Regions from separate parts of the Leifsonia sp. 2TAF2 genome, predicted to be linked through region 2. Evidence: predicted binding sites of a transcription regulator. Region 2 holds the regulator's gene; the other holds the start of a gene.
The links. The regulator HspR, encoded in region 2, represses chaperone genes until heat shock. The targets are predictions, from matches to a motif close to AAGTTGAGTCNNNNNGACTCAACTT.
Positions count from the first base shown of each region.

Region 1 (9,463 bases), 2.3 Mb from region 2:
CCTACCGCCGAAAGGCGACAGCGCCGTGCGGTGCCACAGCCGGCCGACGACGTACGCGAGCACTCCCACCACACCGGCGACGATCGCGAGCAGCTGCGACAGGGAGGACGGACCGGCGATCGGGACCGACCGGCCCCAGAAGAACGGGAGCGACACGAGGACTCCGACCACCAGCGCGATGCCGCCGATGACGATCGCCGCCCCCTCCAGATTCAGTGCGGCCGCCCGCGCCGCGAGTCGTCCGGTGCTGCCGCGTCGTGTGGTCGTCATCGCTCGTCCGTCCGTCTCGTCCTGTCAGCCGGTCGCCGGGATGGCGCCGCTGGTCGCGAGTGCACGCCGTCCGGGCAGGAATCCCGCGACCACGGCCCCCACGATCGCGACGACGATCAGAGGCACCATCGCCGCCACGTAGTTGTCGGCGTTGCCGGCTGCGCTGATGCCGAGAATGCTTGCCACGATCGCCGTGCCGAAACTGGACCCGAGATTCGAGATGCTGCGGGAGAGGCCGGAGATCTCGCCCTGCAGGTTCTCCGCGAAGGCGGACTGGACCAGGTTGACGCTCGGCGTGAGCATGACCCCGAGCCCCAAGCCGATCACCAGGAGACCCGGCGCGAACGGCCACGCCCCCGGCACCGCGCCGACCAGCAGCAGGAGCACCGTGCCGATCCCGGTGACGAGAAACCCGGTGACGATCAGGGTGCGCTGGGCGATGGACTTCACCAGGCGGCCGGCGGCGAGCGACGACACCAGGATGCCGACCGTGGCGGCGCTGAAGATCACGCCGGACTGCACAGCGTCGTAGTGCCGGATCACCTGCAGGTGGCTGGCCACCAGGAACGAGATGCCCATGAGCAGCAGCCACTGGAAGTTCTGGGTGACGAGCCCCAGGTTGGAGACGCGGACCCGGAACAGCGAGGTCGAGAGCAACGCCTCCTTCTTTCGCCTCTCCCGGCCGCGGATCCAGAAGTAGAACCCCCCGATGACGACGGCACCCGCGACCAGGAGCGACAGCCCCAGCGCAACACTGTCGTCGATCGCGAGGATACCCATCACGAAGACGACCAGGCCGCCGCCGGAGAGGATCGCGCCCACCACGTCGTACGGCCGGGACGGGTCGGCGGGAACAGGATCCTTCAACCGGATCGCCATCAGGATGATGACCACGATGACCAGCGCTTGGAACACGAACGCTGCGCGCCAGCTGATCGCGGTGCAGATCCACCCGCCGATCAGCGGACCGGTCGCGGCCCCCACTCCGCCCGCAGCGCTGACGATCCCGAACGAGCGGGCCCGGGAGCGGAGATCCTTCCAGTAGAGCGTCACCAGGATGTACACCGGCGGGATGAGCAGGGCCGTGCCCGCTCCCTCCAGGATCGAGTTCCCCAGGATCAGTAGCCCGAGTCCCGGCGCCAGGGCGCTCAGAATCGCCCCGACCGCGTACACGCCGAGCCCGAGCAGGAAGCACACCTTGCGGCCGAGCAGGTCGGTCAGCTTGCCGAACGGCACCATGAGCGCCGCCATGGTGAGCAGGAACAGGGTGATCGAGATCTGGATGCCGGGGACGGTCGTATTCAGGTCCTCGCTCATGTCGTTGAGCATCACGTTCATGTTCGAGCCCGCGAACGAGCAGATGAACTGGGCGAGGGCCAGTGGTGCAAGCACCCAGCCGGCGACGGTCGCCGGTCCGGCGGCTCTCGATGTCGACTGGGTGCTCATGGCGATGGCTCGGGTTCCGCCGCCGCTACGACCGGAGCTCCCGGCCGTGCACCGTCACCGCGAAGATGATCAGGAGGTCGATGGCGACCACCACGATCGACCACCATGGCTGCGCGGGCAGCGACATGAGGTGCGAGATCGCGCTGATGCCGGCGACCACCGCGGCGAAAATCCGCGCCCACATCGCCCCGCGCAACAGTGCGACCCCGGCGAGGAGGAGCACGACGCCGAGGATCAGCGACCACCAGCCCCACACCGCGACGTTGAACGAGGCGACACCGCCTCCCGAACCGACGAAGTACGCCGTGTTCGGGCCGATGATCGCCATGATGCCGTAGAACAGGTCGATCGCCGCTGCGATGAACAACATGATCGATGCGAAGAACGCCCAACCGACCCATCCCGTCGCTGTTGTCTCTGACATAGCTGCCCCCACTCTCGATTGCGGCAGATGTTCATCTGTCGGCCGAATGATGCATCTGCGCCGTCGTGCTCGGCTAGAGGGCAATTCACCGGTGCCCCCTACCCGTCGTCGTCGGCGCGGAGTTAGCATGCGCGCACGGCGCCGACAACGTCGGAAGGGGCGATCATGCACCCGGAACCTCACGGGAAGGACGGCTTCCCGGAAATCGACGACCACGGCATGATCGGCGACTTGCAGTCGGTCGCGCTCGTCTCCACGCACGGCACCATCGACTGGTTCTGCGCGCCGCGTTTCGACTCGCCGTCGATCTTCGCCGCGCTGCTCGACCCCGAGAAGGGCGGCTTCTTCCGCATCCACGCGCTCGGCGACGACACGCGCGTCAAGCAGATGTACTTCCCGCAGACGGCGGTGCTGATCACGCGCTTCATGTCTCCGGCCGGTGTCGGCGAGGTCATCGACTTCATGCCGGTGGCCGACGAGCCGAAGGTGGCGACGCCCAGTCGCATCATCGTGCGAGGCATCCGCGTCGTGCGCGGGGAGGTGACCTTCCGGCTGCAGTGCCGGCCGCGCTTCGACTACGGCAGGCAGGAGCACACCGCGACCGCCTCGGCGCACGGCATCCGCTTCGACGCAGGCGAGAACAGCGCGGCCCTGCATGGCGTGGGGCCGGACGCTCTCGACGGCGACGACGTCGATACGACCGTGACGCTGTCGGCCGGTGATCTGCGCCTCTTCGCCTTCGAGACGCAGCCGACCGGCAATCCGCGCGAGCTCGGCCGCGCCAGGGGCACCAGGCTGTTCCGCGACACGGTCGACTTCTGGCGCGAGTGGCTGTCCCGCAGCACCTTCAGCGGCCGGTGGCGGGAGTCGGTGGAACGCTCGGCCATGGTGCTGAAACTGCTGCAGTACGCCCCGACCGGTGCGCTCGTGGCGGCGCCGACCGCAGCCCTCCCCGAGCAGCTCGGCGGTGTGCGGAACTGGGACTACCGCTACACCTGGATCCGCGACGCCTCGTTCTCCGTCTACTCCCTTCTGGCGCTGGGCTACACGGAGGAGGCCATCGCGTTCATGGCCTGGGCGGGGGACCGCGTCGTCGAGCAGGCAGGCGACTCCTCCGGACCCTTGAAGATCATGTACCGCATCGACGGTTCCTCCGACCTCGAGGAGCTGGTCCTCGACCACTTCCAGGGCTACGCCGGCTCCCGGCCCGTGAACGTCGGCAACGGAGCGGCCGACCAGCTGCAGCTCGATATCTACGGCGAAGCGCTGGAATCCCTCGCGATCGGCGAGCGTTTTCGCCCGATCGGCAACCCCGGCTGGAAGAAGCTGGCCGGCATCCTCGACTGGCTCGTCGACAACTGGGATCAGCCGGACGAGGGCGTCTGGGAGACCCGCGGCGGCCGGAAGGACTTCACCTACGGCCGGATCATGTGCTGGGTCGCGTTCGACCGGGGCCTCCGCATCGCCCGCGACCGCGGCCTTCCTGCGCCCCTCGATCGCTGGACCGAGGCCCGGGACGCCATCTACGAGCAGGTGTTCACCCGCTGCTGGAACCCCGAGCGCAAGGCCTTCGTCCAGTACCCCGGCACGGATGTGGTGGATGCCATCACCCTGCTCATGCCGCAGGTCGGGATGATCTCGCCGACGGATCCCATGTGGCTGTCGACGCTGGACGCGATCGGAGAGGAGCTCGTCACCGACAGCCTCGTGTACCGCTACAACCCGGAAGCCTCGCCCGACGGCCTCCCCGGTGAAGAGGGCACTTTCTCGCTCTGCTCCTTCTTCTATGTGATGGCTCTGACGGACGCCGGCCGGCTGGACGAAGCGCAGTACGCGTTCGAGAAGATGCTCACCTACGGCAACCATGTCGGGCTGTACGCGGAGGAGATCGACCCGACCGGCCTGCAGCTGGGCAACTTTCCGCAGGCATTCACCCACCTGGCGCTCATCCGTGCGGCCATCAATCTGGATGCGGCGCTCGCCGGGCGTGCGTCGTCCCGGCCCGAACGCCGCTGATGGACCTGAACGAACCCGACGACACGGGCGCGACCCGCGAACTCGCGGTACATCGGGGTTTGTGGCGTCACTGGGGATCGCCGGCCGCCATCTACGGCACGATCGTGTACGCGAGCGTCGTGGCGGCGGCCTCCGCCGCGGACGACGATCAGGCCTCCGCCATCCGGCTGCTCGTCTTCAGCCTGGTCAGCATCGTCGTCTTCTGGATGGCGCACGTGTACTCGACCGCGCTCGGCTATCACGGTGATGCGGACCGGCTCGGTGACCGCCTGCGGGATTCGATCCGTCACGCCTTGCGGGAGTCCGGCGGGATGCTGGAGGCGGCGATCATCCCGAGCATTCCGCTGGTGCTGGCGGCGCTCGGCCTCCTGCCCCCGGACTTCGGCGTCAACCTCGCGCTGTGGCTGGCGGTGCTGATGCTGACGCTCCTCGGCTACACCGTCTTCGCCGTGCGCGGCCAGCGGGTGCTCATCTGCCTGACCGGCGCGGTCGTCACCGGGGCGTTCGGTGTCGTGGTGATCCTGCTGAAGAGTGCGCTGCAGCACTGACTGGATGGCGCCGGGTCGCTTCCGTCAGCGCTCTGCCAGTTGCACCAGCAGCGCTCCGAGTTCGGCCGGACGGGTGAACATCGGCCAGTGACCGGTCGACAGCTCCACCACATCCCATCGCTCGAGCGTGCCGAGTTCGGCGAAGACCGGTGAGCCACCGTCGATCCAGGTGCGCAGGTCGGCGGGCGTGAACTCGCAGGCGACGACGGTCGCGGGAACCGCCCGGCGACGGTCGTCGTCCTTCAGTTCGATCGGCCCGGTCACGACGGCGCCGGGTGAGGGCACTGCGATCTCGCGGAACGCTGCCCGCTGCTCGTCCGTCAGGTCGACGAGGTCCGCATCCTCGAAGTCATCCCACTCCGGCAACGGGACCTCGCCGTCGACAGGCGTCAGATCGGCGGCGACGACCCCGTCGGGGCTCAGAGGCCACGAGTCCACATAGACGACGCGGGCGATCCGGTCGGGTCTCTCCGCGACAGCGGCGTACGAGAGCGGACCGCCGCCCGAGTGCCCGACCAGCACGACATCGCGGGCCGACGGGTCTCCGACCTCGTCGATGCTGCGCACGATCGCCTCCACGTGTTCTCGCACGCCGATCGCACGACGGTCCGATTCGCGCGACTCCATACCCGGCAGCGTCAGCGGGTGGGCACGATGACCCGCCTTCTCGATGACGGGCGCGACCTCCCGCCATGCGTCGGCGGTGAGCCAGAATCCGGGAACAAGAACGATCTCCATGCCTCGACGCTAGCGAGGGCCACCGACACGGTGCCGCCGTAGGGAAGTGTCGCGCCACCGGCGATCAGAGCAGCGCGAGCCGTCCGACGATCTTGTCGACGCGGTTGCGTGGGCCGACCACGCTGACGGCGTAGTAGGAGAGCGCATCGGTGGGTGAGGCCGCGACCGACTCCAGGTACTCGTCGTACACGCGTGTCGACTGCGCGGCCGCCGGCATGTCGGCGACGAAGACGTCCTCGGCAGCGCCGGCTTTGGCGCGGATCGCGGCCAGCTGATCACCCGTCGCGCGCAGCACCGAGCATCCCGCCCACGGCAGCCCGGGATGCACGCGGCCGTCCCCGTCCACCGCCTCCGCTCCGAGGAGGCCGTCGACCTGTGCCGCCGTGGCGGCGGCCGTGCAGATCGCGGCGTTGGCGGCGATACCCGCCGGCAGCGTCTCCTCCACCACGACCACCCACTTCAGGCGGGCGGCGCGAGTCGGCGCGGCTGTGTCGATCTCATCGGGGTGGAATCCGACGGTGCTGGTCATACCGCTGTCCTTTCGTTCGGTTGATCGCCGCCGAATCTACACAACTCGCGCGCCTTTCGGGCTGCCTCCGAATATCGTTCGGCCAGGACGCTAATCTGGGGCGCATGGACGAACTTGATCGGGCTATCCTGCGGGAACTGCAGTCGGATGCGCGGCGGAGCAATCGCGACATCGCGGCCGCCGTCGGCGTCTCGCCGAGCACGGCGCTGGAACGCACGCGGGCGCTTCGTCGCCGCGGCATCATCCGCGGCGCCGTGCTCGATGTCGACCTCGCAGCGATCGGCCGGCCTGTGCAGGCGCTCATCGCCGTGCGCGTGCGGCCGCCGTCGCGTCCGGTGATCGAGGGGTTCCGCGACTGGGTCGCCTCGCTTCCCGAGACGCTCGGCGTGTTCGTGACCAGCGGCAACGAGGACTTCATCATCCACGTGGCCGTCGCCGACAACGAGAGCCTGTACGCCTTCGTGATCGACCGGCTGACGCAGCGCCGCGAGATCGCCGACGTGCGCACCTCGGTGGTCTACGAGCACCTCCGGAACGAGCGGCCGGAGCCGGTTGACTGATGCGGGACGGGACTACAGTGTGCGGCACCGCATCCGTTCGATAGGAGCCCCCATGCCCGCACTGACCGATACCTTCAGCCTCTCCAACGGCGTCACCATCCCCAAGATCGGGTTCGGGACGTGGCAGATCCCCGACGGCCCGCAGACCTACGACTCCGTGCGCACCGCGCTCGACGCCGGGTACCGGCACATCGACACGGCGCGCGCGTACGGCAACGAGGAGAGCGTCGGGCGGGCGGTGCGCGACAGCGGCATCCCGCGAGAAGAGATCTTCATCACGACCAAGTGCCCGGCCGAGGTGAAGGATGCGGACGGCGCCCGCCACGCCTTCGAGCGGTCGACCGCGCTGCTCGACCTCGGCCCGATCGACCTCTACCTCATCCACGCGCCGTGGCCGTGGAACGCGATCGGCAGCGACCACCGCGCCGGCAACATCGAGGTGTGGAAGGTCTTCGAGGAGCTCTACGAGGCTGGACGCACCCGCGCGATCGGCGTGAGCAACTTCGAGGTGGCCGACCTGGAGTCGCTCATCGGAGCGACCGAGGTCGAGCCGCACGCGAACCAGATCCGCTGGTTCGTCGGCAACACCCAGCCGGAGACCACCGCCTACTGCCGCGAGCGCGGAATCCTCGTGGAGGGCTACTCGCCGCTCGCCACCGGCCGCCTGCTCGAGAACGAGAACATCGCTTCGATCGCCGAGAAGTACGGCAAATCGGTCGCCCAGGTGAGCATCCGCTACCTGCTGCAGAAGGACATCCTGCCGCTGCCGAAGTCGACCACGCCGAACCGCATCGTCGAGAACGCCGACGTCGACTTCGAGCTGTCGCCGGAGGATGTGGCGGCGCTGGACGCGCTCGACGCGGGGGAGTGAGCGGCGCCGCCCTCCCGTAACCGTTCCCGCGCCCCCGCTATCGAAGGAGATCCGGCCGCTGAGCTGCCGGATCTCCTTCACCACCGCGGTGTGACGGAGATTTGACGGCAGTTCTCCTTCGATACGCGCCGGGTCCGGCTGCCGGCCCCTGTTTTCAGGACCTTGGTCGTCCCACGCTCTCTAGAGTCCTGTATTCAGGAGTTTCAGCGTCGCACCTTCCGCTATGCCTGTTTTCAGGACATGGCTGCACCACTGCGCGCCAGAGTCCTGAATACAGGACCGCTGAAACCGTTCCCGCACCCCGGAATATTCACGCCCCTCCTGCGTTGGACTTGAGTGCACAAGGCTCAACTTTGAGAAACAGGAGAACACGTGCCTGAGAACTTCACTCCCGACGGTGACAACGCGAACTCGTTCGACGAGTTCCTCGCGCGGTACCTTGCGGGCGAGCGCGCGCGGAATGCGCGCTCGATCGACATCAGCCGCTTCCTCAGCCGGCGCACCCAGGAGCTGCTGGCCGAGGCCGGCCGCTTCGCCCTGGAGCACGGCCACAGCGAGCTCGACGCGCTCCACGTCCTCCGCGTGATGGCGGTGCAGGAGCCGGCGTCCGACGCCATGCGCCGCATCGGCGTCGACCCCGAGCGGGTCGCCGAGGCCGCCGAGCAGCGTCTGCCTGCCGCGGGCGACGAGATCCACGCCGACGGCGCATCCATCACCGGCCCCCTGCAGCGCGCCCTGTTCCACGCGTACCAGGTGGCGCAGGCGTCCGGCTCGACCTACATCGACCCCGAGCACCTCTTCTTCGCGCTCGTGATCGGCCGCGACGCGCCTGCCGGGCGCGTGCTGCAGGCCGCGGGCGTTACCCCGGAGTCGCTCACCGACGCGATGCGCCAGAGTGCCACCGTGGGTGGGAGCGAGAGCGCCGGCCAGCCGGCCGCATCCACCTCCGAGACCCCGATGCTCGACCAGTTCGGTACCGACCTGACCGAGCTGGCCCGCGAGGGACGGCTCGACCCGGTCATCGGTCGACTGGATGAGATCGACCAGACGGTCGAGATCCTCTCCCGCCGCACCAAGAACAACCCTGTCCTGGTGGGCGAGGCCGGCGTCGGCAAGACCGCGATCGTCGAGGGCCTGGCCCGCGCGATCGTGGCGGGCGACGTGCCCGAGCAGTTGCAGGACAAGAAGGTCGTCTCCCTCGACCTCGCGGGGATGGTCGCAGGGACCCGGTACCGCGGCGACTTCGAAGAGCGTCTCACTTCGCTCATGGATGAGATCAGCGCCGGCAAGGACGAGTTGATCGTGTTCATCGACGAGCTGCACACCGTGGTCGGCGCCGGAGGGTCCGGCGAGTCCGGCGGTATGGACGCCGGCAACATCCTCAAGCCGCGCCTTGCCCGCGGCGACCTCCACCTGGTCGGCGCGACGACGCTCAAGGAGTACCGCCGCATCGAGAAGGACCCGGCGCTGGAGCGCCGTTTCCAGCCCGTGACGGTGGGCGAGCCGTCCGTGGACGACGCCGTGCTCATCCTCGACGGCCTCCGCGGCGCGTACGAGGAGCACCACGGCGTGCAGTACACGGAGGACGCCATCCGCGCCGCCGTGGAGCTGTCCGACCGCTACATCTCGGACCGCTTCCTGCCCGACAAGGCCATCGACCTGATCGACCAGGCCGGCGCGCGCCTGCGCCTGTCGCTCGGCAAGCGGGTCGACACCTCCGCCCTCATGGAGCGCCTGGCGACCCTGGAGTCCGAGAAGAACTCCGCCGTGGCCGCCGAGCACTACGAGGAGGCGTCGCGCCTCCGCGACGAGATGGAGAGCGTGCAGCGTTCGCTGGACGAGCTGAGCAGCGCACCCCGAGTGGATGCGGTGGTCGGCGAGCCAGAGATCGCCGCGATCGTGTCGCGTGCGACCGGCATCCCGGTCTCCCGCGTGGGTCAGGCCGACCGTGAGCGCCTCGCGCGCCTCGAGTCGGAGCTGCACGAGCGGGTGATCGGCCAGGACGACGCGGTCGTCGCGGTGGCGAAGGCCGTCCGCCGCAACCGCACCGGCCTCGGCGAC
Region 1 covers NZ_JBFRFY010000001.1:2,465,336-2,474,798, reverse strand. The annotation lists gene AB4Z18_RS12005 (DUF998 domain-containing protein) at 1-270, opposite strand, end outside; gene AB4Z18_RS12000 (MFS transporter) at 295-1,716, opposite strand; gene AB4Z18_RS11995 (DUF7144 family membrane protein) at 1,742-2,140, opposite strand; gene AB4Z18_RS11990 (glycoside hydrolase family 15 protein) at 2,306-4,156, shown strand; gene AB4Z18_RS11985 (hypothetical protein) at 4,156-4,704, shown strand; gene AB4Z18_RS11980 (alpha/beta fold hydrolase) at 4,729-5,442, opposite strand; gene AB4Z18_RS11975 (DUF2000 domain-containing protein) at 5,507-5,971, opposite strand; gene AB4Z18_RS11970 (Lrp/AsnC family transcriptional regulator) at 6,076-6,531, shown strand; gene AB4Z18_RS11965 (aldo/keto reductase) at 6,584-7,402, shown strand; gene AB4Z18_RS11960 (ATP-dependent Clp protease ATP-binding subunit) at 7,775-9,463, shown strand, end outside.
Region 1: the regulator HspR is predicted to act here: its motif matches at 7,732-7,756, upstream of AB4Z18_RS11960 (ATP-dependent Clp protease ATP-binding subunit).

Region 2 (9,463 bases):
CTCGAACATCCGCTCGAGATCCTCCGGCGGAACACCGCAGCCCTCGTCGCGGACACTCAGCCGGAGCAGCGAATCGTCCCTCGTCGCCGACACGACCACCGCAGACCCCTGCGGCGCATGACGGACGGCGTTGGCCACCAGGTTCACGACCACACGGCTGAGGAGATGCGGGTCGACCCAGGCTTCACCGTCGGCGACCTCGCCGTGGATGACGCTGACGCCGGCCGGCGCGGTCGGACGCACTTCGGACACGGCATCGGACACGAGGTCCATCACCGCGACGGCCTCTCGCCGCGGCCGCAAGCCGCCGCCCTGCAGACTGGAGAGCTCGAACAGGTCGTTCACCAGGCGGGACATGGAGTGCGCCTCCTGGCGGATCCGCCGGATGTAGTCGGCCGGGTCCGGCGCCAGACCATCGTCCAGCGCCTCCGCCAGCGCCTGCACGCCGGTGAGCGGCGTCCGCAGGTCGTGGGAGATCCACGCGAAGAACGAGCGGCGGCTCGCATCCAGCCGTTCGAGCTCCGAGCGCGTGGCCGCCAGCCGCTCGGACGCCTCCGCGAGACGCAGGGAGACCTCCGTCAGTTCGCGCCCTGCGTGGACGCCGGCCTCGATCACCTCGCCGTCGCCGACCCGGCGAGCCGAGTCGCCGAGAAGACGTGCCGAGTGCCGGAGCTGGCGTCCGACGATCCAGGCGGCCAGCAGGCTGAGGACCGACGAGACGCTCACGACCCACAGCAGCACGGTCAGGTCGTGGTGCGAGAAGTACATCTCCGCGGCGATCGCGATCGTCGATCCCGCAATCGCGGCGACGGCGGCCACGACGACCACCGCGAACCGTGAGGCGATGGATGCGCCACGCCACTTCCGCAGGACGACGATCGCTACCAGGTTCGCGATGGCCGTGCATGACAGGGTCGTGAGCGCGATGAGCTGCAGATCGGCGAAGGTCAGCATGGCTCCACCGCCCCGGCGGCAAAACGGTAGCCGGCGCCCCACTCCGTCAGGAGGAACAACGGAGAGTTCGGGTCCTCCTCGATCTTCTCGCGGAGCCGGCGCACGTGGACGGTGACCGTCGACGCTTCGCCGGCGCTCCAGTCCCACACTTCGCGGAGAACCTCCTCGCGGCTGATGATCCGGTCGGGGTTGCGGACGAAATAGAGCAGCAGGTCGTACTCTCGCGGGGCGAGAACCAGCTCTTGCGCGCCCGACCACGCCCGGCGGCGAGCGGGATCGAGCCGGAACGGCCCGCGCACCACCGAGGCTGCGGCTACGCTACCGCCGCGACTGCGCCGGATCAGCGCGTTCACCCGCAGCACGAGTTCCCGCAGTGCGAACGGCTTGGAGAGGTAGTCGTCGGCGCCCCGCTCCAAGCCGTCGATCCGGTCGTCGGTGCCGCCGAGTGCGGTCAGCATGATGATCGGGAGCGCCGGCGCGACCGCACGCGCTTCGCGGCAGACCTCGTCGCCGCTGTAGCCGGGCAGCATGCGATCGAGCACCAGCACATCGGGAAGGGACGCTCGGAGCGCCCGGATCGCGTTCGCGCCGTCGGCGTGCGCGACGACCGTGAAGCCGTCCGCCCGCAGGTAGTCACCGACCACGCCGAGGACGTTCGGGTCGTCCTCGACGATCATCGCCACCGGCGCACGCTCTTCGATCACTCCATGACCCTCTCCTGCGATGCCCGCCGGGCGGGCGTTTCTTACGGGCTGGAAAGAATCGCCTCGCCGCGCGCCGGGCCCTCGATAGCTTCAGTCTCGCCGACGTGACCGTGAGTCCCCTCGGCGTCCATCGAAATACCAAGGAGTGAACCACCCATGCGCAAAACGTTCTTCGCCGGCGCGGCCATCGTCGCCCTGTCCCTCTCGCTGACCGCCTGCAGCGCACCCTCCACGGCCGACACGAGTTCGCCATCGTCGACCACGTCGTCGAGCGCTCCGGCCGCGACCTCCACCGACGACCGGACGGGCACGTTCGCCGGGCTCAACGGGAAGAAGGTCGCCGGCACCGTCAGCTTCCAGGACGGCAACCTGGTGCTGAGCGGATTCTCGTCGGACGAAGGCCCCGACCTGCACGTCTACCTCGCGAACGGCACGGATGAGGCGACCGTCACGGCCGGCAAGGAGATCAAGGGCGTGTCGTTCGACACCGCATCGCAGAAGATCTCGCTCGGCGGCGTCGACACCGCAGGCTTCGCCTACGTGGTCATCCACTGCGACAAGGCGAAGGCGGTCTTCGGCGCCGCGCCCCTGTCATGACCGCTCGCGAACTCGCCGCGCCGATCCTGGTCGGTGCGGCGAGGGTCGCGCTCGGCGGCCTGTGGCTGAATGAGGCGGCGATCAAGGTGCGCTCGGGATTCGGCGGTGCGGACATCCTGCTGGTCGCGAACGGCGCGGCCACCAACTCGCGTGTCCCCGGCTACTTCCACTGGTTCGCATCGAACGTGATGCAACCGGCCTCCGGATTCTTCGGTTTCGCGATCCCCCTCCTGGAGGCGGGACTCGGCGTGGCACTCATCCTCGGCATCCTCACCCGGGCGGCAGCAGTGATGTCCGTCCTCACCTTGCTGCTCTACTGGTCGTCGGACCAACTGATCTGGGAGTACCCGGTGATGGTCGCCCTGTCCGTCGTCGTGGTCGCCTTCCCCGACTCCGCCCGCCGCTTCTCCCTGTCAGCGCTCCTCGAGTGGATGTTCGCCCGAGGACGTCCGGAGAGGCCGCCTCTGCCGCGGTCGCTGGTCGTCTGGCTCTGAAGGCGATCCTTGACCCGATCCCCGAGTGGTGACCAGGTGTCACCACTCGACCGGCGAAACGACATCCACTCACCGTTCGATGGCTAGAGTTCAGCCATGAAGCGCGCGTTGGTCGTCGTCGACCTGCAGAACGAGTACGTTACCGGGAACCTGAAGATCTGCTTCCCGGACCTGATGACCTCCATCCCGAACATCGAGGTGGCGTGGGATGCGGCCGACGATCACGGCGTGCCTATCGTCGTCGTGCAGCACATCGAGGACGAGGACGCTCCGGTCTTCGCCCGCGGGTCCGAGGGCGCGGCGCTGCACTCCTCGATCGCCGACCGGACGCCCGCGCACGTGATCAGCAAGACCAGCGTGTCGGCGTTCCCCGGCACCGACCTGGAGCAGTGGCTGCGCTCGGCGGGCGTCGACACCGTGACCATCGCCGGCTACATGACGCAGCACTGCTGCGCTGGAACAGCACGGGATGCGGCCGAGCTCGGGTTCACCGTCGAGTTCCTGTCCGACGCGACCGGGACGCTCGACCTGGTCAACGAGGCAGGTGCCATCTCCGCCGACGCGCTGCACCGCAGCGTGCTGGTGACGATGCAGTCGGAGTTCGCCGCGGTCGCCACCACCGAGGAGTGGACGCTCGCGGTCGAGGCCGTCGACACCCTCCCGGTCTCGAATCTGTGGGACAGCACCGGCCACGCCCGGCTGCCCGAGAAGCACGCCGAACTGCACAAGCTGATGCGGGAGGTGCGCTCAGGGATCGACAGCGACATCGCCGCGGAGGAGGCGCACAACATCCAGAACACCCTCTACGTCGGCCAGGGAGTCTCCTCCCTCTAGCGCTCCAGCGGGCGCCAGACCACGAGCTGGTTGCTGCGGCGGATGCGGGTTCCGGCCCGCATCGACACGACCTCGCCCTCGGAGCCGGCCGCGAAGACGCGACGGCCCGGGCGGTTGAGGAGCTCGTCGGCGAGCGCCGACTCCAGCTCGCGGACGCGACCGCGCAGTTCGCCCACCTGGTCTTCGAGCTCCAGGATGCGGCGGATCCCCTCCAGGCTGACGCCCTCGGAGCCGAGGCGGGCGATCTCCTGCAGCTTCTCGATGTCGCGCATCGAGTAGCGGCGGGACTTGCCGGCGGTCCGGCTGGGGCTGACGAGTCCGAGCCGGTCGTACTGGCGGAGCGTCTGCGGGTGCATACCCGCGAGCTCCGCCGCGATCGAGATCACGAAGACCTGGCTGTGCTCGTCCATGTCAGCTCCGGGCCTTGGCCAGGATGTCGTCGCGCGGGTTCTCGTCGGGCAGCTTCGCGGCGAACGCCTCGAGCGCCTCCTTGGCCTCGCCGGACAGGTGCGACGGCACCGCGACCTGCACAACGGCGAGGAGGTCGCCGGTGCCCTTGCTGGTCTCGACGCCGCGGCCCTTCACGCGCAGGACCCGGCCGCTCGGGGTTCCGGGGGCGACCCGCAGCTTGACGGGGTCTCCGCCGAGGGTAGGCACCTCGATGGTCGCGCCGAGCGCTGCCTCTGCGAAGGTGACGGGGACGTTGACTCGGAGGTTGAGGCCGTCGCGCTCAAAGACGGGGTGCTTGCGCACGGTGACGGTCAGGACGATGTCGCCGGGCTCACCGCCGTCGGGGCTGGGCTGTCCTTTGCCGCGCAGCTTGATCTTCTGGCCGTCTGAGACGCCCGCGGGGATCTTCACCTTGATCGGCTTGCCGTCGGACGCCTGCAGGGTGATCGTCTCGCCGCGGGTCGCCGTGACGAAGTCGATGGTCGTGTGAGCGGTCACGTCGCGTCCGCGCGACGGGCCGCCGTAGCCTCGGTAGCCGCCGGTCGTGGTGCCGAACCGGCCGTTGCCGAACAGGCCGCCGAAGACGTCGTCGAACTCGCCGCCCTGCTGGAACGTGTAGCGCTGGCCGCCCGGTGCGCCGCCCTGGCCGAACATCCCGCCGAAGACATCGTCGAAGCCGCCCTGCGCACCCGAGCCGGGCGCGGTGAAGCGTGCGCCGGTTCCCATGGCGCGGATCTGGTCGTACTCCTTGCGCTCCTCGGCGTCGCTGAGCACCGAGTACGCCTCGCTGATCTCCTTGAACTTCGCCTCCGCGGCGGCGTCGCCGGGGTTGGAGTCCGGGTGATACTTGCGTGCCAGCTTGCGGTACGTCTTCTTGAGGTCCGCGTCGCTGACATCCTTGGAGACGCCAAGCACCTTGTAGAAGTCCTTGTCGAACCAGTCCTGGCTAGCCACGGGCGCCTCCTCTCAATGTGTGTAGATCGTGACTGAAGTCTGCATGAAATCTGCGGGTGCGGGCCGAACGGAGCGGCGGGAATGCTCCCCGCCGCTCCGTTCCGTGTCCTGCGCCGTTTCGCCGGATCAGGCCGGCACCGCGACGACGACCTTCGCCACCCGCACGGTGGTGGAGCCCAGCCGGTAGCCGGTCTCGACCACCTCGGCGACGGTGTCCGCCGTCACGCCGGGGGTGGGCTGCTGGAAGATCGCCTCGTGGATCTGCGGGTCGAAGGGCTCGCCCTTCTCGCCGTACGGGATGAGGCCCAGACGCTCGACGGCCGCGCGGAGCTTCGCCGCGATGGTCGTGAACGCGCTGCCCTCGCCCAGGTCGCCGTGCTTCTCCGCGCGCTCGAGGTCGTCGAGCACGGGGATGAGACCCTTCACCGCGTCGCCGACGGCGCGCTCCCGCTCGATCTCGCGGTTCGCCTCGGTGCGCTTGCGGTAGTTCGCGTACTCCGCGGTCACCCGCTGCAGGTCGGCGAGCCGTTCGGCAGCGAGTGCCTCCCCGGTCGTCTGGCCCGAGAGGATGTCGAGGTCGTCGTCGCTGAGGACGGTCCCGTCGTCATCGCTCTCGGCGGGGCCGACGTCGACGAGCTCCTCGTGCGCGAGGTCGTGCTCGTCGCCGTGCTCGTCGTCGCCGGCCGCCGGCTCGGGGTCGGGCTGCCGGACCTTCCCGGTCTCGGGGTCGATCCTCCGCTCCGTCCTTTCATCAGGTACAGGGCGGATGATCGGTTCCTCGCGTTCTGGCTCCTGGGAGCCGCCGTTCTGGTCCGACATGGTTACTTCTTCTCCTCGTCCTCGACGACCTCGGCGTCGATGACGTCCTCGTCGTCGGAGGACGACTCGCCCGAGGGCTGGCCCTCGCTCGCGTCAGCGGCCGGAGCCTCCGACGCCTGCGCGGAGGAGTAGATCGCCTCGCCGAGCTTGCCCTGGCTGGCGTTCAGCTTCTCGAAGGCCGACTTCACGGCCTCGTCGTCGTCGCCCGCGAGCGCCGCCTTCAGGCCGTCCACGTCGCCCTGGACCTCGTTCTTGACGTCCTCGGGGAGCTTGTCCTCGTTGTCCTTGATCAGCTTCTCGATCGAGTAGACGAGCTGCTCGGCCTGGTTGCGGGTCTCGGCGGACTCGCGGCGCTTCTTGTCCTCCGCCGCGTGCTCCTCGGCCTCGCGCACCATCCGGTCGATGTCGTCCTTCGGCAGGCTGGACCCGCCGGTGATCGTCATCGACTGCTCCTTGCCGGTGCCCTTGTCCTTCGCGGACACGTGCACGATGCCGTTGGCGTCGATGTCGAAGGTGACCTCGATCTGCGGGATGCCGCGGGGGGCCGGGGCGATACCGGTCAGCTCGAAGGTGCCGAGCGGCTTGTTGTCGCGGGTGAACTCGCGCTCGCCCTGGAAGACCTGGATCGCGACGGACGGCTGGTTGTCGTCGGCCGTGGTGAAGGTCTCGCTGCGCTTGGTGGGGATGGCCGTGTTGCGCTCGATGAGCTTGGTCATGATCCCACCCTTGGTCTCGATGCCGAGGGACAGCGGCGTGACGTCGATGAGGAGGACGTCCTTGCGCTCGCCCTTGAGGACACCGGCCTGGAGGGCTGCGCCGACGGCGACGACCTCGTCCGGGTTTACGCCCTTGTTGGGCTCCTTGCCGCCGGTCTCCTGCTTCACGAGCTCGGAGACGGCCGGCATACGGGTCGAACCACCGACCAGCACGACGTGAGCGATGTCGGACACCTTGATCCCGGCCTCACGGATGACGTCCTGGAAGGGCTTCTTGGTGCGGTCGAGGAGGTCACTGGTCATCTGCTCGAACTGGGCGCGGGTGAGCGACTCGTCGAGGTTGGCCGGGCCGTTCTCGGTCAGCGAGAGGTAGGGCAGCTGGATGCTGGTCGACATGCTCGACGACAGCTCCTTCTTGGCCTGCTCCGCAGCCTCCTTGAGGCGCTGGAGGGCGATCTTGTCCTTCGAGACGTCGACGCCCGTGCTGTCCTTGAAGCGCTTGATCAGCCAGTCGACGATGCGCTGGTCCCAGTCGTCGCCGCCGAGGCGGTTGTCGCCGGCGGTCGAACGTACCTGGATGGTCGAGAAGTCGTCGTCCTTGCCCACCTCGAGCAGGGAGACGTCGAACGTTCCGCCACCGAGGTCGAAGACGAGGATGAGCTCGTCCTCCTTGCCCTTGTCGAGGCCGTACGCGAGGGCCGCGGCGGTGGGCTCGTTGATGATGCGGAGCACGTTGAGGCCCGCGATCTCACCGGCCTCCTTGGTGGCCTGACGCTCGGCGTCGTTAAAGTACGCCGGCACGGTGATGACGGCGTCGGTGACGGTGTCGCCGAGGTACTGCTCCGCGTCGCGCTTGAGCTTCTGCAGGATGCGGGCCGAGATCTCCTGGGCCGTGTACTTCTTGCCGTCGATGTCGGTGGTCCACGTGGTGCCCATGTGGCGCTTCACCGACGAGATGGTGCGGTCGACGTTGGTCACCGCCTGGCGCTTGGCGGTCTCGCCGACGAGGACCTCGCCATCCTTGGTGAAGGCGACCACCGACGGGGTGGTGCGGAAGCCTTCCGCGTTCGCGATGACCGTGGGCTCTCCACCCTCGAGCACCGAGACGACGGAGTTGGTGGTTCCGAGGTCGATACCTACTGCACGTGACATGTGTGCTTCTCTCCTTTGTTGCTGGCTTATGGCCGTAAAAGTCTGTGGTCAAGACTTGAGCCTCGACGACTCAAGACTGTCATCCACGAGTGGATGCTGTCAAGACGTCGAACCCAAAACTTGAGTACACAAGACTCAACTTTGGAGAGAAGTCTGCTATTCCCGGGATCAGCCCGAGAGGGTGCCTTCCGCCGCGGCGCTCGGCGCGGGATCGGGGAGCCGGCGCATCCGGAACGCGTTGCCGACGCCGAGGAGCCCGGCCAGCAGCGGCACCAGGAGCGCGACCTGCAGGGAGATCGGCCGCGACTCGGTGTTGATGCGGATGACCTCCGCGCGCACTTCGGGCGACTCGGTGGCGAGCAGCTCGGCGAGTTTCGTGTTCGACATGACCTCGGCATCCGTTTCCAGCACCTGCGAGATCTGCGCCTTGTCGTCCGGCGGCAGCACGACGCTCGCGTCGGTCTTCGCCGCGAAGGTCGACGCCAGTGTCGCCAGCATGATCGCGCCCGCGAACGCCAGGCCGAAGGAGAGCCCGAACGACCCTGCCGCGGAGTTGACGCCCGCCGCCTCGCTCACGCGCTCGTCGGACACCGGCGAGAGGGTGTAGTTGTTCAGTTGCGAGACCAGCAGTCCGAGCCCACAGCCGGCGACGATGAGCGGCAGCGTCAAGTACCAGCCGGAGGTGGCGATCGGCACGATCGGGATGAGCGCCCCGATCCCGACGACCACCAGCACGAAGCCCCACAGGATCAGCGACGCCGGCCTGCGCTTCGCCGCACGCCCGGCGATCAGGGCCACCGCGAACATGCTCAGAGACAGCGGCGCGATCGACAATCCGGACCACAACGCGTTGTACTCGAGCACCATCTGCAGGTAGATCGGCAGCGCGATCATCGTCCCGCCCAACGCGATCTGCTGCAGCAGCTGACCGGAGACGCCCGACTGGAACAGTTTCGAGCGGAACAGCCCCGGATCGAGCAGCGTCGGCTTCGACCGGCGCGCGCGGGAGCGCAGCCAGATGATCAGGGAGAGGAGCCCGGCGACGCCGACGAGGATGATCAGCAGCACCCGCTCCCCGCCCTCCTGCCACACGAGAATGCCGGTGACGATGCCGCCCATCCCGATCACGGAGAACAGTGCCCCGACCAGGTCGATCGAGCGTTCGCCTGTGTACGGGACGTCCTTCACCAGGCCGATCCCGGCCAGCACGACCGCGATGATCACCGCCTCCAGCAGGAAGCCGACCCGCCACGACAGGAACGTCGTGATGACGCCGCCGAGCAGCGGCCCGACGGCGGCGGCGATCGCGGCCGACGCCCCGACCAGCGCGTAGACGCGCTTCTGCTGGGCGCCCTCGAAGTTGCCGTGGATGAGCGACTGCATCGCGGGCAGCAGCAGCGAGGCCCCGATGCCGCCGATCACCGCCCAGAAGATGATGATCGCAGTGAGGCTCTGGGCCAGCGTCATCGCGATCGCCCCGACCGCATAGCCGAGGAGGCCCAGGATGTACGCGAGCTTCCGGCCGATCAGGTCGCCGGTCTTGCCTCCGATGAGGATGAACGCCGCCGAGACCAGCGCCTCCAGGGCGATCGCGCTCTGCACCCCGCTCACGGTCGTGTGCAGGTCGTGCACCACGGCGGAGATGGACACGTTCATGAGAGAGGTGTCGACGACGAGGACGAACATGGCCATCGCCAGCAGCAGCGCCAGGCGCACGTTGAACTTGACCGGCACCGCCCCTGTACCCGCGTCTGCACTCGCGCCTGCACCTGCACCCGACATGGCGTCA
Region 2 covers NZ_JBFRFY010000001.1:116,080-125,542, reverse strand. The annotation lists gene AB4Z18_RS00595 (sensor histidine kinase) at 1-954, opposite strand, end outside; gene AB4Z18_RS00590 (response regulator transcription factor) at 948-1,658, opposite strand; gene AB4Z18_RS00585 (DM13 domain-containing protein) at 1,815-2,255, shown strand; gene AB4Z18_RS00580 (DoxX family membrane protein) at 2,252-2,749, shown strand; gene AB4Z18_RS00575 (cysteine hydrolase family protein) at 2,846-3,583, shown strand; gene AB4Z18_RS00570 (heat shock protein transcriptional repressor HspR) at 3,580-3,993, opposite strand; gene AB4Z18_RS00565 (DnaJ C-terminal domain-containing protein) at 3,995-4,987, opposite strand; gene grpE (nucleotide exchange factor GrpE) at 5,114-5,806, opposite strand; gene dnaK (molecular chaperone DnaK) at 5,809-7,674, opposite strand; gene AB4Z18_RS00550 (MFS transporter) at 7,843-9,456, opposite strand.